2 linked regions of the Piscinibacter sp. HJYY11 genome follow. The protein of the gene in region 1 interacts with the protein of each later gene in a pairwise test. Links are inferred from orthologs where the notes say so. Each region holds a gene or a part of one and is shown on either strand. Other genes may lie near its edges. The genes, in order: recR and recO.

The links.
Region 2: the proteins of recR (region 1) and recO interact in binary tests that used the Escherichia coli proteins (3 or more experiments, as listed by UniProt). The link is inferred for Piscinibacter sp. HJYY11 from one-to-one orthologs.

The regions. Positions count from the first base shown.
Region 1 is NZ_JAERQZ010000002.1:454,616-457,767, forward strand. What follows is about bases 106-2,943. They hold recR (recombination mediator RecR), read left to right. Parts: upstream 106-1,149; coding sequence 1,150-1,737; downstream 1,738-2,943. Other genes in these bases: dnaX (DNA polymerase III subunit gamma/tau), read left to right, coding at 106-800; JI745_RS25690 (YbaB/EbfC family nucleoid-associated protein), read left to right, coding at 819-1,145; JI745_RS25700 (transglycosylase SLT domain-containing protein), read right to left, coding at 1,738-2,943. Outside these bases: more of dnaX, read left to right, coding at 1-105; more of JI745_RS25700, read right to left, coding at 2,944-3,152. UniProt on the Escherichia coli protein: May play a role in DNA repair. It seems to be involved in an RecBC-independent recombinational process of DNA repair. It may act with RecF and RecO.
Region 2 is NZ_JAERQZ010000001.1:2,041,915-2,045,014, reverse strand. Bases 315-3,100 are described here. They hold recO (DNA repair protein RecO), read left to right. Parts: upstream 315-1,203; coding sequence 1,204-1,998; downstream 1,999-3,100. Other genes in these bases: nagZ (beta-N-acetylhexosaminidase), read left to right, coding at 2,799-3,100; JI745_RS09300 (pyridoxine 5'-phosphate synthase), read left to right, coding at 2,002-2,802; era (GTPase Era), read left to right, coding at 315-1,198. Also shown: rnc (ribonuclease III), read left to right, coding at 1-291; more of era, read left to right, coding at 296-314. UniProt on the Escherichia coli protein: Involved in DNA repair and RecF pathway recombination.

The sequences.
Region 1 (3,152 bases):
ACAGCGGGCTGGTGATGGTGCTGCTGCGCATGCTGGCATTCCGGCCAGGCGCGGCGGGCACCTCGCCGCAGCGAGCCGGTTCGGCGCCTGCCGCGCGAACCGCGGCACCCGCCGTGGTGACTCGGCCGGTGGCGGTTGCGCCTTCGCTGCCAACGCCGGTTCCCGCACCCGCACCTGCTTCACCCGCACCGGCGGCCCCGTCCGTTCGCGCGGCGGCGGTCGCGCCGGCGCCGGCCGCGCGCGCTGCCGTCGTGCCCACACCGGCGCCCGCGGCGAGCAGCGAGCCGCCCCCCTGGCTCGACGACGTGCCTGATGAAGATGAAGCCGCGTCAGCGCCTGTCGAGGTGCGCGAGCCGCCGCGGCCGTTTGCGTCCACGGCCGCCGCTGCGCCTGTGTTCGAGCCCACGCCGCTCGGCGACCGCTGGGCCGAGGTTGTGTCCCGCATGGTCGAGGCGGGCAGCATCGGCGCCCTGGTGAAGGAACTCGCGATGCAGGCGCAATGCCTCGCGGCCGATGAGCCCGCGGGTGTGTGGCGCTTGCGTGTCGAGCGCGAAACCCTGCGCGCACCGGCCCAGCGCGACAAGCTGCAGGCGGCGCTGGCCGACCTGCTGCAACGCCCGGTGCAGATCGAGGTCGAAGCCGGTGTTGCCACCGACACGCCGGCCCAGCGCGCCGCGGCAGAACGCACGCGCCGGCAGAACGAGGCCGAGCAAATCATCCACAACGACCCCCTGGTGCAGGCCCTGATGAAGCAGTTCAAGACGGCACGCATCGTGCCGGGCTCCGTCAAGCCTCATTGATTTCTGGAGAACCCCACCATGATGAAGAACCAACTCGCCGGCCTGATGAAGCAGGCGCAGGCGATGCAGGACAACCTGAAGAAGGCGCAGGAAGAACTCGCGAGCCTGGAAGTCGAAGGCCAGTCGGGTGCCGGCCTCGTGAAGATCACGATGACCTGCAAGCACGACGTCAAGCGCGTGGCCATCGACCCGAGCCTGCTCGCCGACGACAAGGACATGCTCGAAGATCTGGTGGCCGCCGCCTTCAACGACGCCGTGCGCCGCGCCGAGGCCGTGTCGCAGGAGAAGATGGGCAAGCTCACCGCTGGCATGCCGCTTCCCCCCGGCATGAAGTTCCCGTTCTGACCCCGTGGCCGAACCCGCGCTCGACGGCCTGATCGAAGCCCTGCGACGCCTGCCGGGCGTGGGGCAGAAATCGGCGCAGCGCATGGCCTTCCATCTGCTGCAGCACGACCGCGAAGGCGCCCAGCGCATCGCACATGCCTTGACCTCGGCGGTCAACGACATCCGCCACTGCGAACGCTGCCACACCTTCACCGAAGCAACGGTCTGCCGCACGTGTCTCGACGACACCCGCGATCAGCGCCTGCTGTGCGTGGTGGAGACGCCGGCCGACCAGGCGGCGATGGAGCGCACCGGCAGCTACCGCGGGCTCTATTTCGTGCTGATGGGGCGCTTGAGCCCGCTCGACGGCATCGGTGTGCGCGACATCGGGCTGCAGCAACTCGTCGATCGCGCCAGCGAGGGCAGCGTCGACGAGGTCATCGTCGCGACCAGCTTCACCGCAGAAGGCGAAGCGACGGCGCATGTGATCGCCGAAGCGCTCAAGTCGCGTGGCGTGAAGGTCACGCGGCTCGCGCGGGGCGTGCCGATCGGCAGCGAGCTCGAATACGTGGACCTGGGCACCATCGCCCACGCGCTGGTCGACCGCCGCTGATCAGCGACGCTTGCGCGTCGGGCTCGTTGCCTTGCGCTGGATCGCTGGCTTCTTCGCCTTGACGCTGCTGCGCACGGTGGGCTGCCGCTGCGGCACATAGACGATCACGCTGTGGCCGGCGGCGAAGCTGGCGCCGGTGGCGACCTTGTTCCACGAGGCCACCTGCGATGCGCTCACCCGGTAGCGACGAGCGACCGACGCGACGGTGTCGCCCTTGACCGCACGGTGCGTGATGCGACGCGGCGGCACCGCCTCGGGCGCGAGCGACATCACGGCGTTGTCGGCCAGGTGCACCGACACATCCTTCAAGAGGGTTTCAGCGCGCGGCACGAGCAGGGTCGAGCCGGCCTTCACCAGCATGCGCGGCGGAATCTTGTTCACGTCGCGCAGTTCGGCTTCGCTGATGCCGAACTGCTTGGCGGCTTCGCTTGGCTTCACCGTCTTGGGGGCCACCCAGGCCGTCCAGGTGGCAAACGGGCCGCGATGGGCGGCGACGTTGCGCACGAAGAGGCTGGCGTTGTCGTAGGGCAGCAGGATCTGAGGCGTGCCGGCGGCGAGGATCACCGGCTTGTTCATCTGCGGGTTGAGCGTCAGGAATTCGTCGCGCGAGATGCCGGCCAGCTGCACAGCCACGTTGACGTCGATGTCGCGCTCGATGGGCACGCTCAGGAAGTAGGGGTGGTTGGCCAGCGGCGGCAGCGTGATCGAGAAGGCCTCGGGCCGTGCCACGATGTTCTTCACCGCCTGCAGCTTGGGCACGTAGTAGGCCGTCTCGTTGGGCATGCGCAGGCTCAGGTAGTCGGTCGGCTTGCCGGCCTTGCGGTTGCGGGCCTGCGCGCGCATCACGCTGCCTTCGCCCCAGTTGTAGGCGGCGAGCGCGAGATGCCAGTCGCCGAACATGTTGTGCAGCTTCTGCAGGTAGTCGAGCGCCGCGCGGGTGGATGCGAGCACGTCGCGCCGGTCGTCGCGGAAGACGTTTTGCCGCAGGTCAAAATTTTTCCCGGTGGCGGGCATGAATTGCCACATGCCGGAGGCCTTGGCCGACGAGATGGCCTGCGGGTTGAACGCGCTTTCGATGAAGGGCAGCAGCGCCAGCTCGGTGGGCATGCCTCGGCGTTGCACTTCCTCGACGATGTGGAAGAGGTAGCGGCTGCCGCGGTCGGTCATGCGGGCCACGTAGTCGGGGCGGCTCGAGTACCACTGCTCGCCAGTGCGCACCAGCGGGGCGTCGAGGTCGGGCATCGCGAAGCCGCGGCGCACGCGCTCCCACAGGTCGATGTTGGCGGTCTTCGAATCGAGGTCGACCGGCACATCCGGGCGCAAGGGGTCGACCGGTGCGGCGGCCACCGGGCCGCTGCCGTCGCTGAGCGCTGCGCCGACGGAGCTTGCGGCCGAGGCGGCCCGGTCAGGCGCCG
Region 2 (3,100 bases), on another replicon or contig:
GGCGATGTCATCCTCAACACCGACATCGACAGCTGGACCAAGGACGCCAAGACCGAGTTGCAGGAATGGCTGCAGGCCCGCCGCCTGCCGGTGCCGACCTATCGCATCCTGAACACCCGCGGCCAGGCGCATGCGCAGACCTTCGAAGTCGAGTGCGCCGTGCCGGCCCTGAGCCTCACCGAAACCGGTGAAGGCCGCTCGCGCCGCATGGCCGAGCAGGAAGCTGCCCGCCGTATGCTGGTGTCGCTGAAGGCCAGCGATGACAAGCCCGGCAGCGCACTCCGCTCCTGACACCATGACCGACGAAGCTGAAGACAGCCAGCAGCGCTGCGGACTGGTCGCCATCGTCGGCCGCCCCAACGTGGGCAAGTCGACCTTGCTCAATGCGCTCGTCGGCCAGAAGGTCAGCATCACCTCGGCGAAAGCGCAGACCACGCGGCACCGCATCACCGGCATCCGCACGGTGGGTGAGAGCCAGTTCGTGTTCGTCGACACGCCGGGTTTCCAGACGCGCCACAGCGCCGCGCTCAACCGCACGCTCAACCGCACCGTGCAAGGGGTGCTGTTCGACGTCGACGTCGTCCTCTTCGTCGTCGAAGCCGGGCGTTTCGGCCTCGACGATGCCAAGGTGCTCGCCCTTTTGCCGCCGGGCAAGCCCGCCATCCTCGTGGCCAACAAGCTCGACGCCGTGCACCGCCGCGCGGAGCTCGTGCCCTGGCTCAAGGGCATGCAGGACCGCCATGCCTTCGCCGAGTTCGTGCCGCTGTCGGCCAAGAAAGAGGCTGACACGCAGCGCCTGCTCGACATCGTGCAGCCCTACCTGCCCGAGCAGCCCTGGTTCTACGAGGAAGACGCGCTCACCGACCGCAGCGACCGTTTCCTCGCGAGCGAGCTGATCCGCGAAAAGCTCTTTCGCCTGACGGGCGACGAGCTGCCCTACGCCTCCACCGTCGTCATTGACAAGTTCGAGGAAGAGGGCAACCTGCGCCGCATCGCCGCCACCATCGTCGTCGAGCGTGATGCGCACAAAGGCATGGTGATTGGCCACGAGGGCGAGCGCCTGAAGCGCATCGGCTCCGAAGCGCGCCAGGAGCTCGAGCATCTGATGGGCGCCAAGGTCTTCCTCGAACTGTGGGTGAAGGTGCGCTCCGGCTGGGCCGACAACGAAGAGCACCTGCGCAGCTACGGCTACGAGTAGCCGGGATGGCCACGCGCACCACGCGCCCCCCACGTCTTGCGGCGCAGCAGGTCGCCTTCGTCCTGCACCACTACGACTGGAGCGAAACCAGTCTGATCCTCGACCTCTTCACCCGCGAGCAAGGGCGGCAGGCCGTCGTGGCCAAGGGCGCCAAGCGGCCGTACTCGCAGATGCGCGCCGTGTTGCTGCCGTTCCAGCGCCTGCAGGTGACGCTGGGCAAGCCGCCCAAGGTGGATGCAGGCGAGAGCGCTGGCGAGGTGCAGACCCTGCGTGCCGCCGAATGGGCCGGTGGACAAGCCATGCTCACGGGGGCAGCGCTCTTCAGCGGCTTCTACCTCAACGAACTGCTGATGAAGCTCCTGGCACGGGGCGACCCGGTTCCGACGCTGTTCGACCTCTATGCCCAGACCTTGACGGCGCTGGCCACCGCCGACGAGAACGACACGCAGGCCGCCTTGCGTGCCTTCGAGGTCCTGCTGCTGAAAGCCATCGGCCTTCTGCCCGACTTGGCGGTGGTGACGCTCACGCAGGAAGACATCCGCCTCGATGCGCGCTATGCCGTGCGCTCAGAAGCCGGTGTGACACTGCCGCGCACGGGCGAGGCCTCGCTCTCCGCCCAGCAACTGATCGGCCTGCAGGCTGCGCTCGAGCACGGCAGCCTGGCCGCCTTGCAGCAGGCCTGTGCCCCTGTGCTGCCAGAGCTCAAAGCAATCTTGCGAGGTCTGCTTCACTATCATCTTGGCTCGCCCGTCTTGCGCACCCGCCAGGTGATGCTCGACGTTCAAGCCCTTGATCGATAGCCCATGAACCCTCTGCTCACCAGCGGTCTCGACGCGCATCGCGGCCTCACCGCCTTGTCGGTCAACGTGAACCTGGTGGCGCAGATCCGCAACCGCCGCCCGCTCCCGTTCCCGAGCGTGACGGGGCTGTCGAGCACTGCGCTTGAAGCCGGCGCCCACGGCATCACCATCCACCCGCGGCCCGACCAGCGCCACATCCGCACGCACGACGTGTTCGACCTCGCCGAGCTGATGACGAAGTGGCCGCAGGCCGAGTTCAACATCGAAGGCAACCCGCTGCACAACCTGATGGACCTGCTGCGGCAACTCGCCGCGCAGCAGCGAGCGCCGCAGCAATGCACCTTCGTGCCCGACAGCGAGAGCCAGCCCACCTCCGACCACGGCTGGCGTTTCCCCGAAGACGCCGCGACGCTGAAGCCGCTCATCGCCGAAGCCAAGTCGCTCGGCATCCGCGTCAGCCTCTTCATGGACCCATTGCCCGAGATGATGGCCGCCGCGCGGGACGTGGGCGCCGACCGTGTCGAGCTCTACACCGAGTCCTACGCACGCGCCCATGGCACCCCCGAGCAGGCGGCGGTGCTCGCGCGCTTCACTGCCACCGCCGAAGCCGCTCTCCGTGCCGGCCTCGGCCTCAACGCGGGCCACGACCTCAACTGTGCCAACCTCACCGACTTCCTGCGCGCCGTGCCCGGCGTGCAAGAGGTGTCGATCGGCCACGCGCTGATCGCCGACACCCTCGAACTCGGCATGACCGAAACCGTGCGCGCCTACCTGCGCTGCCTCCACGCTGCTGCTGCCCCATGAACACACACGCTCCCGTCGTGCTCGACGTCGCCGGCACGACCCTCAACGGCGACGACCGCCGCCGCCTCAAGCACCCGCTGACCGGCGGCCTGATCTTCTTCGCCCGGAACTGGCAGAACCGCCAGCAGATCACCGAGCTCGCCGCCGAGATCAAGTCCATCCGGCCCGACGTGCTGATCAGCGTCGACCACGAAGGCGGGCGCGTGCAGCGCTTCCGCACCGATGGCTTCACCCACCTGCCGCCGATGCGCGCGCTCGGCGAGCTGTGGATGAGCGACGCGCTCACCGCCACCGATGC